One region of the Kocuria sp. CPCC 205263 genome, then DNA from elsewhere that is predicted to be linked to it. Evidence: riboswitches for the same ligand, from Rfam matches in the RefSeq annotation. Region 1 holds a riboswitch; each other region holds the start of a gene.
What was found. Region 1 has a riboswitch for thiamine pyrophosphate ahead of RF647_RS12935 (3-oxoacyl-ACP reductase). Riboswitches for the same ligand answer to the same signal wherever they lie in the genome.
Positions count from the first base shown of each region.

Region 2: it holds a riboswitch for thiamine pyrophosphate, as region 1 does, so the genes downstream of both, thiM (hydroxyethylthiazole kinase) here and RF647_RS12935 (3-oxoacyl-ACP reductase) in region 1, are expected to answer to the same signal.
Region 3: it holds a riboswitch for thiamine pyrophosphate, as region 1 does, so the genes downstream of both, RF647_RS18030 (FAD-dependent oxidoreductase) here and RF647_RS12935 (3-oxoacyl-ACP reductase) in region 1, are expected to answer to the same signal.

Region 1 is NZ_JAVKPV010000007.1:114,040-118,241, reverse strand. Features, by position in the region: gene RF647_RS12940 (LLM class flavin-dependent oxidoreductase) at 108-1,418, opposite strand; gene RF647_RS12935 (3-oxoacyl-ACP reductase) at 1,430-2,194, opposite strand; TPP riboswitch at 2,239-2,342, opposite strand; gene RF647_RS12930 (FadR/GntR family transcriptional regulator) at 2,397-3,155, opposite strand; gene RF647_RS12925 (hypothetical protein) at 3,326-3,466, opposite strand; gene eat (ethanolamine permease) at 3,649-4,202, shown strand, end outside.
Region 2 is NZ_JAVKPV010000003.1:56,713-60,914, reverse strand. Features, by position in the region: gene RF647_RS05025 (bifunctional hydroxymethylpyrimidine kinase/phosphomethylpyrimidine kinase) at 1-932, opposite strand, end outside; gene thiE (thiamine phosphate synthase) at 929-1,612, opposite strand; gene thiM (hydroxyethylthiazole kinase) at 1,609-2,433, opposite strand; TPP riboswitch at 2,476-2,569, opposite strand; gene RF647_RS05010 (nuclear transport factor 2 family protein) at 2,644-3,372, opposite strand; gene RF647_RS05005 (Rne/Rng family ribonuclease) at 3,554-4,202, opposite strand, start outside.
Region 3 is NZ_JAVKPV010000018.1:11,668-15,869, reverse strand. Features, by position in the region: gene thiS (sulfur carrier protein ThiS) at 1-239, opposite strand, end outside; gene RF647_RS18030 (FAD-dependent oxidoreductase) at 236-1,591, opposite strand; TPP riboswitch at 1,587-1,690, opposite strand; gene thiE (thiamine phosphate synthase) at 1,796-2,425, shown strand; gene RF647_RS18020 (hypothetical protein) at 2,524-3,522, shown strand; gene RF647_RS18015 (VOC family protein) at 3,622-4,202, shown strand, end outside.

The sequences.
Region 1 (4,202 bases):
GGCCACGGTCCGAAGCTCCCCTACAGCCTGCGCCGACCGGTCCACGACGTGCTGACCGACCATCCTGGGGCGCCGGGGTCGTCCGCCGCAACAGGCGCCGCAGCACGTCACTGAGCGCCGCCGGGCCGCGGCAGCCCCAGGTGCCCGCGCAGCGTGGACGAGGTGTACCGGGTGCGGAAGAGTCCTCGGCGCTGGAGGACGGGGACCACGTGGTCCACGAAGTCGTCGAGGGAGTCCGGCAGCCGGGGCGGCATGAGGTTGAAGCCGTCGGACGCGCCCGAGCGGAACCAGCGCTCCATCCGGTCCGCGACGGTCTCCGGGGTGCCGACCACCGTGCAGTGCCCGCCCCCGGCGGCCAGCCGGCCCAGCAGCTGCCGCACCGTGGGCCGCTCGACGGCCACGATCCGCAGGATCGTGGCGTACCGGCCCTGGGGTCCGGTGAAGCCCTCGAGCGGCGGCAGCTCCGGGACCGGGGCGTCCAGCGCCCAGTCGCTGCAGTCCTGCTGGACGAACGCGGACAGCTGGGCCAGGGACTGCTCCGAGGGCAGCAAGGCGTCCACCTCCGCCTGCTTGGCCCGGGCCTCCTCCTCCGTGGAGCCCACGTAGGCGACCAGGCCCGGCATGACGGCCACGCCCTCCGGGTCCCGTCCGGCCGCGGCGACGCGCTGCCTCAGATCGGTGCGGTACTCCCGCGCGCTCTCGAGGTCGTAGGCCACGGCGTAGACCGCTTCGGCGTGCCGGGCGGCGAGGTCCCGGCCCGGCCCGGAGGCGCCCGCCTGGAACAGGACCGGACGCCCCTGGGGCGGGCGCGGCACGGTCAGCGGACCGTCCACGCGGAAGTGCTCGCCGGCGTGGTCGATCCGGCGCACCCGCTCGGGGTCGGCGTGCAGGCCCTGCCGGTCGCCGACCAGGGCGTCGTGGGACCACGAGTCCCACAGCCGATGGGTCACGTCGATGAACTCTGCCGCCCGCGCGTAGCGCTGGGCGTGCGGTGGCATTCCTGGGAGGCCGTGGTTGCGCGCCTCGGCGTCGAACATGGAGGTGACCACGTTCCAGCCGGCCCGCCCGCGGCTGATGTGGTCGAGCGAGGCCAGCAGGCGGGCGGCGTGGAACGGCGTCCAGAAGGTCGTCGAGACCGTGCTGACCAGCCCGATCCGCTCCGTGGCCCGCGCCATCGCGGACAGGGCCGTGAGCGGTTCGAGGAACCACCGGGGTCCGTCCGCCACGTCACCGGCGCTGTGCCCGTCGGCGAAGAACACGGCGTCGAGGAGGCCGCGCTCGGCGGTGCGGGCGAGGCGCTCCCAGTGGGCGATGTCCCCGAGCTGCTCCAGTGGGGAGTCCGGGTGCCGCCAGGCCGCCTGGTGATGGCCCGCGCCGAAGAGGAAGGCGTTGAGGTGCAGCTGTCGCGGCGCGGTCACGGCGCCCCCCATCAGTCGAGGACCAGCCCGCCGTCGACCACCAGGTTCTGCCCGGTGACCGAGCGCGCCCACGGCGAGGCGAAGAACAGCAGGGCGTCGGCGAACTCGGCCGGTGTGGTGACCCGGCCCAGGGGCGTGGTGGAGGCGATGTAGTCGAAGACCTCGTCCGGGGTGGCGGCGCTCGCGTCGGTGGTGCGCAGCAGACCTCCGGAGACCATGTTGACCGTGACGTTGTGCGCGCCGAGGTCCTTGGCGAGGGTGCGGGTCAGGGACAGCAGCGCGGCCTTCGCCGCCGTGTAGTCGTGGTACGGGACCACGGGGTTCTGGAACAGGTTGGTGCCGACGTTGACGACCCGGCCGAAACCCCGCTCCCGCATGCCGGGCAGGGCCTGCTGCACGGTGTTGAGCGCCCCGCGGACGCTGCCGGCGAACTGGGCGTGGAACTCCTCCCAGCGGATCTCCTCCGCGGAGGAGCGGGCGTCGCCGTTGAAGGAGAAGTCCGCCAGCGCGTTGTTGACCACGGTGGTGACGGGGGAGCCGAAGTGCTCCCGGGCCGCGCGGAGCATGTCTGCGACCTGCTCCGCGTCGGTGACGTCGGCAACCAGCGCCACGGCCCGGTCCGGGCCGTGCTGCTCCGCGAGCTCCTCCGCGGCCTTCCGGGACGCGCGGTAGTTGACCACGACCCTCGCGCCCTGGGCGGCGAAGGCCTCGACGACGCTGCGGCCCAGCCCTCGAGCTCCGCCGGTGACGAGGACGATCTGTTCTGCGATCTGCATGGGTCTCCCTGGGGTCAGGGCGAGGAGACGCGGGCCGGTCACGGCCGGTCCCGGCAGGACATCCCTTCGCCAGTCCTAACTGGATCAGGTTCGACGGGTGTCATCTCAGCCGGCTCGTCGTGCGGCGCCGGCACCCCGTGTCACTGCGGACGAGTATAAGCACCGGTCCCGCAGGCCGGCCCGTTCTTCGCACGGCGGCGGGTCACACCGGGCCGCGGTCGTCCCCGGGGGCGTCGTCGTCGGACTGCCCGGCGTGCCCGAGGAAACCGCGCAGCAGCGCGGCCGTGCCCTCCAGGTGCGCGAGGGAGGCGGCCCGGGCGGCGGGGGCGTCACCTGCCAGGACGGCGTCGGTGAGCTCGCGGTGCTGACGGTCGGAGTGCTCGAGGTTGACCGGCAGGACGGGGATCCGGTCCAGCAGGTCGCTGGCCCGCGAGCGCACCTCCGCGACGGCGCGGACCAGGCTGGGACAGCCGCCCAGCTCGGCCACCGCGATGTGGAAGCGTGCGTCGGCGGGGCGGTAGTCCTCCGGGGCGCTCTCCTCGACCTGCCGCAGGCACGCGAGCAGGTGCTCCCGGGCGGCCGCGCTGAGGGACGCCGCCGCGGCCAGCTCCGCCGCGGCGGGCTCGACCACCGCGCGGAACACGAGCACGTCCTCGACGTCCGCGGGGTCCACCGGGGGGAGGGTCTCGTCCGGCAGAGCGGTGCGACCGGTCACGAAGGTCCCGCCGTACCGGCCCCGGACCACCTCCAGGACCCCGGCGACCTGGAGCTCGTGCAGGGCCTCCCGGAGCGTGGCGCGGGAGATGCCGAGCATCGCCGCGGTCTCCCGCTCGGGCGGGAGCCGCTCGCCCCGGCGGAACAGGCCGAGCCGGATCGAGTCGAGGATCCGCTCCACGGCCTCCTCGAAGGCGTTGCCCTGGCGCACGGGCCGGATGCGGGGGTGCTGGACGGGATCGCTCACGGTGGCGCTCCTCCCTGCGGTGCGACGTGCGCCCATGGTGTCACGGTCCCCGGGGACCGCCTCCGGCGGGACCCCGCCCACCGCGCCGGGCCGGGCCACGAGCAGCAGCGGCGCGCCGCCCGGTCCGGGCGGCGCGCCGCTGCCTCCGGCCGGGACGGCCGGCCGAGGTCCTAGTGGGTGAGATCGATGGCAACCACGCCCACCGCGATGATCAGGGCGGCGGAGACGAGGAAGCCCGCCGTGATGGCGATGAGGGCCCAGGAGCGGGCGCGGCCGGGGCGGTCAGTGGCTGAGGACGTGGTCTGGTTCATGCCCACCATTCTGCGGCATCCGGGGGGCCGGCTCCACCGCGACGCGGTCCCGTGCCCGGCCCGGCGGCCGCCCGGCGGCGCGCCGCGGGGTCTTGACGGGGCACGGGACAGCCCACAGACTGTGACCACTCGCGCCAAACGTCTGTTTTCAGACCTTTGTGGAATCCCGGAGGGATCGTCCCATGCCCGAATCCTCAGCACAGCCCACCCGCACCGACGAGTACTTCCAGCACCGCCAGCTCCGCTCCGGCGCCGCCGGGTGGGTCCTGCTCGCGGGCCTGGGCATCGCCTACGTCATCTCCGGGGACTTCTCCGGCTGGAACATCGGGCTCTCCGAGGGCGGGTGGGGCGGGCTGCTCATCGCCTTCGTGCTCATGGGCATCATGTACACCTGCATGGTCTTCGGCCTCGCCGAGCTCTCCTCGACCCTCCCCACGGCGGGCGCCGGGTACGGGTTCGCCCGCCGGGCCCTCGGCCCTCTCGGCGGCTTCGCCACCGGGATGGCCGTGCTCATCGAGTACGCCGTGGCCCCGGCGGCGATCGCCACGTTCATCGGCGGCTACATCGAGGCGCTGGGCCTGTTCGGGATCACCAACTCCTGGCCCGTGTACCTCGTGACCTACCTGGTGTTCATGGGCATCCACATGTACGGGGTGGGCGAGGCGCTCAAGCTGATGTTCGGGATCACCGTGGTCGCGGTCCTCGCGCTGGGGGTGACCGTCGTCGCGCTCGTGCC
Region 2 (4,202 bases), on a different contig from region 1:
CGGCCGTCGCCGAGGAGGCGGACGAACTCGAGCTCCTCGATCTCCCGCCGCACGGCCGCGGAGGCCTCCCACAGCTCGTCGCTGAACCGCTCCGGCGCCGTGCCCCAGCTCTCGAGGGCGTCCTGGACGTGGTGGAAGTGGTGGACGGGCCCGCTGCCGTGGCCCACCTCGAGGTCCCCGGCGGCCTCCAGGGCCCCGCGCAGCCAGTCCCGGGCGATCCGCAGGCTCCGGGGCCAGTCCCCGTGCCGGGCCTGGAGGGTGGCCAGGGCCGAGGAGAGGGAGCACCCGGTGCCGTGGGAGTTCTCGGTGGGCACGCGGGCGCCGTCGAACGCCACGAGGGGCTCGGGGGCGTCCGGGCCCACGAGGGCGTCGGGCGTCCGGTCCCCCGTGAGGTGCCCGCCCTTGACGAGCACCAGGGTGCCGTGGGCGCGGGCCACGCGGTGGCCCTGCGCGAGGGCCTCGTCCCACGACGCCGCCGTGTCCTCCCCGGCGAGTACGGCGAGCTCCTGCAGGTTCGGGGTGATCAGGTCGGCGAGGCCGAGCATCGAGCGCAGGGCGTCCTCGGCCTCGCGCTCCAGCAGGCGGCCCCCGGAGGTCGCGACCATGACGGGGTCCAGGACCACGACCGGCGGCCGATGGGTCCCGAGCCACCGGGTGACGGCCTCGATGACCGGCACGGACCCGAGCATCCCGATCTTGACGGCGTCGATCTCGACGTCCTCGGCGACCGCGTCCAGCTGTGCCGAGAGGAACTCGACCGGCGGGACGTGGATGTCGCGCACGCCCACGGTGTTCTGGACGACGACGGCGGTGACGGCGCTCATCCCGTAGCCGCCCATCGCGGCGATCGACTTGAGGTCCGCGTGCTGGCCGGCCCCGCCCGTGGGGTCGGTGCCGGCGATGGCCAGGACGCGGGGCACGCGGGCGGTCACGGGGCCACCCCCCCGGCGGGCACGGCGGTGAAGGCCCGCAGGTAGCGGGCGGCCGCGGCCGCGGGGTCCGGGTCGGCGCAGATCCCGGAGACCACGGCCAGCCCCGCGGCGCCGGCGGCGCGCAGGCCGGGGGCGTCCTCGACCCGCACCCCGCCGATGGCCAGGCAGGGCAGGGCCGTGCGGGCCGCGGCGCGGGCGAAGCCCTCGACGCCCAGCGGCTCAGGGTGGTCGGGCTTGGTGCGGGTCGCCCGCACCGCCCCGACGCCCAGGTAGTCGACCGTCCCGGCCGGCAGTGCGGCGGCAGTATCGAGCTCCTCCGCCGTGGCGGCGCTGAGGCCGAGCACGGCGTGCGGGCCGCAGATCTCCCGGGCGAGCGCCACGGGCAGGTCCGACTGGCCCACGTGCACGCCGGCCACGGGGGCGCCGGCCGCGCGGGCGGCGAGGTACACGTCGGCGCGGTCGTCCACGAGCACGGGCACCTGCCGGCCCACGCGCTCGGCCACGGCCGTCAGCAGGGCGACGAGCTCACGGACCGGGGCGTCCTTCTCCCGCACCTGGACCATGGTGGCTCCCCCGCACACGGCGGCCGCCACGACGTCCGGGACCGTCCGGGGGGCGCTCAGGGCGGTGTCCGTCACCAGGTGCAGGGCCAGGGCCGCGGGGTCGAGGCGCGGGCTCATCGGGCGCCCTCCTCGCGCACGAGCTCCGCCCGGGCGGCGATCCCCTCCGGGGTGACGGCATGCAACCGGTCCAGCAGCGCCACGGCGAAGGAGCCGGGCCCGGCGGAGTCGGCGGCCGCGTCCTCGGCCGCGAGGGTGTACACCGTGGTGGCGGCCACCGCCGCGGCGGCCGGGTCCGTGCGCACGGCGGTGAACGCGGCCATGAGGGCGCCCAGGGCGCACCCGCCGCCGGTGATGCGGGTCAGCAGGGGCGTGCCGTGCGGCACCCGGACCACGGTGCCGTCCGGGGAGCGCACGAGGTCCACGGGCCCGGACACGGCCACCGCCGAGCCGGCCCGCTCGGCGAGCGCGGCGGCGGCGTGCCGGGCCGCGTCGACGCCGTGGGTCGCGTCCGTGCCGCGGCCGCCGGCGCCGCCGGCGAGGGCCATGACCTCGGAGGCGTTGCCGCGCACGATCGCCGGCTCGAACCCGAGCAGGTCGCGGGCCAGCGCCGTGCGCACGGGCAGGGCACCCACCGCGACCGGGTCCAGGACCCAGGCCCGGCCCGCGCGGCGCCGGGCCCCGACGGCCTCGTAGGCGGCGCCGCGCTGCTCGGCGGTGGGTGTGCCGGTGTTGACGAGGAGGCCGTCGGCGAGCTCCGCGAAGACCCCGCCCTCGCCCTGGATGTCGGTCATCGCCGGGGAGGCGCCCACGGCGAGCAGCACGTTGGCGGTGAAGTTGGTGACCACGGCGTTGGTGATGCACTGCACCAGAGGCGCCGCGGCGCGCAGGTCCTCCAGGGCCGCGGCGGCGTCCTCGGCGAGCACGGGGTCCGGCGGCACCGGCCTCCCGGGTCCTGGTGTGCGGGCGGACGGGGGTACGGCATCGCGCATCTGCGACATCCCTTCGCTAGTACTGGCTAGATCAGGTTCGACGGGTGTGTTCTCAGCCGCTCGTGCGGCACCCCGTGTCTGGTGTCCTGCCAGTCTAGTCGTCGTGCGGGAGCCGGGGACGCGGACGGGCCAGGTCCGAGGGGGCGGGGGGCCGTCGAATCAGAAGAAGCCGTTGCCGTGCGGCATCCGCTCCGGCACGGGCTGGACGACCCCCCAGTGCTCGAGGATCCGCCCGTCCGCCACCCACCAGAGGTCGTAGCAGCCGGCCGGGACCGGGTCACCGGCCCCCTCGCCGCCGAGCTCGAGCAGGGCCTCGGTGACGGTGAGGACGAGGTCGCCCTCGCCGAGCACACGGTGCAGGGTGTGCCGGGCGAGGCGGGCGTCCGGGCCGGGGCCGTGCTCCACGTAGCGCGGGTCGCGGGCCAGCTCCTCGAGGGAGTCCCGGTCCGCGCCGATGAGCCGTTCGTGCACCCACTCGGTGAGTAGCGCCTTGTTGACGGCGGTGTGCTCGTAACCAGTGATCTCCGTGGGTCCGTCGATCCGGTGCCTGCCGGCGGCTCCTCCGGGCAGCGGGGCCAGCGCGTCCCAGTGCTCGGCGATCCGCCCGTCCTGCACGCGGAAGACGTCCACCGCCACCACCGGGTCCGGGCCGAAGCCGTGGTACACGCAGTGGACCGCGACCATGTCCCCGTCCTCGAGCATCCGCAGGGGCTCGAACCGGAAATCTGGGGGCAGCTGCTGGAACATGCCCCGGAGTCCCTCGCGGCCGTCGGGCGCCAGCGCGGAGTGCTGCCGGTAGTCCGGGGCCCAGTGCCGGTCGACGGCCGTGAGGTCCCGATCGCCGAAGAGCTCGGTGCCGGCGGTGAGTACGATCTGCTTGCTGCTCATGGCCATCCCCTCGGCGCTGCGGGCCGCGGATCCGACGGATCGGCCCGGTCGGGCGGCCCGCGTGTCGTGCGACCACGCTACCCGGGCCGAGCACGGTCCGACAGGGACGCGGAGCGTATGACGGCGGAGGACCCCGACCGTGCCGGTCGGGGTCCTCCGTGGTGCTGCTCGGCGGGGCGGGTCAGCCCCGGTCGGCGGGCCGGCCGCTGGTGAGGTCCTCGGCCTTGACGCCGACGCCGACGACGGTCGGCGCCCGGCGGGAGGGGTCCTCCGGGGCGCGCTGGGCGACGGTCTTCGCCTCGTGCCGGGCGCCCTCCGCGGCGGCCGCCTGGCCGGCGGTCACCTCGGCCTCGCCGGTCCGCGCCGCCGGGGCCGAGGCCCGCCGGGAGCGCCGCCGGGGCCGCACGGGCTCGACGCCCGCCTGCTCCGCGACAACCGCCGCGGCCGGGGCGGGCGCCTGCCGCTCCGTGCGCTCCTGTGCCACGGGCTCCTGGGCCGAGGCCTCCGCCGCAGCAGCGGTCCTCTCCGCGGCGTCATCCGCACCGGTGATCGTCTCGGCGGCGGCCTCCGGGGCGGCGGAGCCGGCGTCCGGCCCCCTCTGCCCGACGACCTCCGCGAGGGAGTCCAGGCTCAGCGGCCGGGCCTCGGCGGGCTCGACGACCACGGCGTGGCCCTGCGGCAGGTCGATGACCTCGCCGTTGATGGTCAGGCGCGAGCCCTGCTCGCCCGGCGCCCCCTCGGCGGGGATCTGCTCCGGGGCGGCCGGGGCGGTGTCCTCCCCCTCCTCCGGCTGCTGCTCGGCGGCGGTGTCCCCGCCCTGGCCGCGGCCG
Region 3 (4,202 bases), on a different contig from region 1:
CAGCCTCCCTGGACGGCGGTGATGATCTCGATGGACTGGCCCTCCGCCACGGGGGTCCGCCGCCAGCGGCTGCGGGGCACGACCGCGGCGTCCACGGCCACGGCCACGCCGAGGCGCCCGCCGTCCAGCGGAGCGCCGTCGGGGCCCAGGGCCCGGCCGACGGTCTCGGCGACGAGGTCGACGACGGTCGCCTCCGCCGCCACGCGGTGCGGGCGGCCGTTGAGGGTGATGGCGGTCATCGGGTACTCCTGCTCCGGGGCCCGGGCCCGGCGGCGGCCGGCGCGGGATCCCCTGGACGGGCCTCGACGGGGCGGTCGAAGCGGTGCGGGTCGGTGGTGGCGAGGTGCCCGGCGTCGGCGGCCGGATCTGCTCCGGCCCCGCCGTCCACCAGCTGCGCGGCGAGCCGGGCGGCCAGCGGGGCGAGCAGGACGCCGTGGCGGAAGTAGCCGGTGGAGACCACGAGCCCCGGCACCGGCGAGTCGTCCGGGTCGCGGACCCGGCCGAGGTACGGGATGTCGTCCGGGGTGCCGGGCCGGGCGCGGGCCAGCACCTCGACCAGCTCGAGGTCGGCCACGCCGGGCACGAGCGCCTGGGTGTCGCGCAGCAGCCGGAACACGCCGCCGGCGCTGGGACCGGTTAGGTCGTCCTCGCGGGAGGTCGCCCCGATCACCACGGTCCCGTCGGCGCGGGGCACCAGGTAGACGGGCACCCCGTGCACCAGGCCGCGGACCGTGCGCCCGAGCAGCTCCGGCGCCCCGGCGGGGACCCGGGCGCGCAGGATGTCCCCGTGCACCGGCCGCAGCGGCGGGTGCCAGTCCTCCGGCAGCCCTTCGAGCTCGCCGAGCCCGGCGCCGGGGGCGAGGACCGTCCAGGTCGCGGAGACCATCCCGCCGCCGGCCAGGCGGACGCCGGTCGCCGCGCCCTCGGCGTTGCGGCGCAGACCCGTGGCGAGGTCGTGGACGAGGCGGGCCGGTCCGCCGTCGCGCGCGGCCGGGAGCCCGGCGGGCTCCGGGAGGTCGGGGAGTTCCGGGGCGACGAGGGCCGCGAGCAGCCCGGCCACGAGGCGGCGCGGGTCCACCTGGTGGTCGTCGGGGATCCGGAACGCCGCGGACAGCCGCGGACTCAGGGCCGGCTCGAAGGTGCGGGCGGCGCGCAGGGTCAGCGGCTCCACCGTCATGCCGTGGCGCCCCTGCAGCGCGCGGAGGTCCGCCAGGGCCTGCCGGTCGGCGGCGTCCACGCCGCAGACCAGGGTCTCGGTGGCCCGGTGGCCCACCGTCCCGCCGGCGGCCTGCTCGAGGGCGGCCACGAACGCCGGGTACTCGGCGGCCGAGGCGGTCATGAGGGGGTACAGGGGCTCCTGCTGGTACTGGACCTCGCTCACCGGGGCGAGCATCCCGGCCGCGGCGCGGCTGGCGCCGGAGCCCGGCTCGGGGTCCACCACGACCACCGAGCGGCCGCGGCGGCGCAGCTCCCAGGCGGTGGCCAGGCCGATCACCCCGGCGCCGACGACGGCGACGTCGGCGCGGACGTGCTCGGGCCGGTCGACCAGCGGGTGGGGCGCGGTCGTGGGGGCGGGGTGTGCGGCAGTCACAGGGAACGTCCTTTCCTCCGGCGGCATGACCCGCATCAGGTGTGGCGGTCGGCGATGGTCGCCCTCTCAGCCCCCGGTGGGGCTCCCGCAGAACCGCTGACCTATCATCAGCGTGTGACCCACCCTACCCGTGACGCCTCCGCCCCCGCCGAGTCCTCCCTGCGAGACACCCGGACGGCCCGCCTCCTCGCCGCCCGGCTGTACGTGTGCACGGACGCCCGCCGGGACCAAGGCGACCTCGAGGAGTTCCTGCACGCCGTCTGTGCCGGCGGTGCGGACATCGTCCAGCTGCGGGACAAGAGCATCGACGCGGACGAGGAGATCGCCGCGCTGGAGCTGCTGGGCCGGGTGGCCGCCGAGTACGACGCCCTGTTCGCGGTCAACGACCGCGCCGACATCGCCGCGCTCGTGGGCGCCGACGTCTTCCACGTGGGCCAGCACGACCTCAGCCCCACCCAGGCCCGGCGGCTCCTGGGCCCCGACGTGCTGATCGGGCGCTCCACCCACGACCTCGGACAGGCCACGGCGGCGCTCGAGGACGCGGACGTCGACTACTTCTGCACCGGGCCCGTCTGGGCCACGCCCACCAAGCCGGGGCGCCCGGCCACCGGGCTGGACTTCGTCCGCGCGGTCGCCGAGCTGACGGAGGCCCGGCTGGACGCGGACCCGGAGGTCCTGCCCGTGCCGTGGTTCGCCATCGGCGGCATCGACGAGCCGCGGCTCCCGCAGGTGCTGGAGGCCGGGGCGCGCGGCGTCGTCGTCGTCCGCGCCGTCACCGAGGCCCCCGATCCCCGCGTCGCCGCCGGGCAGCTGCGCGGTCTGCTCCCCGCCTGAGCCCGGGGCGGCCCGCCGCCCGGCTCACCGTCGGCTCCCCGCCGCCGTCCAGCACGTTCTGAGAGCATGGACGCAGGACGACGACGGAGAGGTGGCCCATGGACCCCGAGCTCGACCCCCAGGTGCGGCACGCGGTGGAGCGCCCCGCGGAGACCGCCCGCGGCCCGGAGGACGCGCAGTTGCGCGTCCGGCTGGCCGGTGAGCCCGCCCGCCGCGCCCTCGGCACGCACTGGGAGCAGGGCCTCCCGGAGGACGCCGCCCCGAGCGACGACCGGCTCGCCGCCGCCGTGCTGCTCGCCACCCTCTTCGGCGACACCTTCTGGCTGGAGCGCGCCGCCCGGCTGCCCAGCGACGTGCCGGGGTGCCCGTCCGCGCCGCCGAGCGGGCTGCTGGAGCTGACCCGGGTGCCGGGCGCCCGGGCCGCCCTGGCCGCCGTGCTCGAGCGCCCGCTGCTGACCGGGCTCCTGGAGTGGGGCACCAACCCCCTCCCGGAGCAGCCCCCGCTGGCCGTGGCGCGGGCCGCCCGGGACCTGGGCGTCCCCGACGACGGGCGCGTCTACAAGGTGGTGCGCCGCCGCGCCGAGCGCTTCCTGGCGCGGGAGCACGACGGGTCCGAGCCGCTCGAGCAGTTCGTGACCCTGCTGAACGAGGCGGAGCGGGGCCACCGCGAGGACGGGCCCGTGCTCTCGGGCGAGACCCTGCCGCCGGCGGCTCCCCCGGTGTCGGGCCCGACCGCGGGATCCTCCTCCGCGGCCGGCCCGGCCGCGGACGGTGACATCCGCCCGGGCACGCCCCCGCCCGGCGCCCCTCCGGCGGGCTCGCCCGAGAACCCCCAGTGGGGGGTGAGCCCCGCGAGCCCGGCCCCGCCGCCCCCCGGGCAGTTCCCGGGCCAGCACCCCGGACCGGGGGCACCCGGCCCGGGCGGTCCCGGTGCCGGTGCCCAGGGCACCTCCGGGCCGGTGTTCGGGCCCGGCCCCGGCGGGTGGCCGCCGCGCCCGGCCGAGCCCGAGGAGGACGACTCCGACAACCTCAAGGCGTGGGGGTTCGTCTTCCTGGGCATCCTGGCGGTGATCGCCGCCCTGATCTTCATCCTCTGAGCCCACCGCACCACCATTTACTTGCACAGGAAAGCTTCTGGGACTATTCTTGGGGACATATCAACCAATGCGCCGCCCCTGCCGACGGAGAACCCCGCGATGCCGATCTTTCCCCAGAACCCCGCTCCCCAGAGCCTGACGAAGCGCCCCGCCGAGGACCTGCTGTCCGCGGACACCCGGATGGGCGCGGTGGAGCTGCTGGTCTCCGACCTGGACACGATGGTCGCCTACTACTCGGACGCCGTCACCCTCGACGTGCTTGCCCACGCCGGGGACACCGCGGTCCTGGGCCGGGACGGCCGGACGGTCGTGCGGCTGCGCCAGGTCAAGGAGCTCCCGCCGGCCCGCCGCGGGCAGGCCGGCCTGTTCCACACCGCGGTGGTCTTCGACGACGAGCCGGCCCTGGCCGCGGCGCTCGCGTCCGTGGCGACCGTGGCGCCCCGCTCCTTCACCGGCAGCGCCGACCACCTCTACAGCCAGGCCTTCTACTTCGACGACCCCGAGGGCAACGGGGTGGAGCTCTACACGGACCGCCCCCGCGAGACGTGGCGGCGGGAGCCCACCGGCCTGCTCACGCTGGCCTCCAACCCCCTGGACCCGAACGGCTTCCTGCAGGAGCACCTGGCCGAGCAGGGCGGGCGGCCCCCGGCGCCGCCGGCCACCTTGGGACACGTGCACCT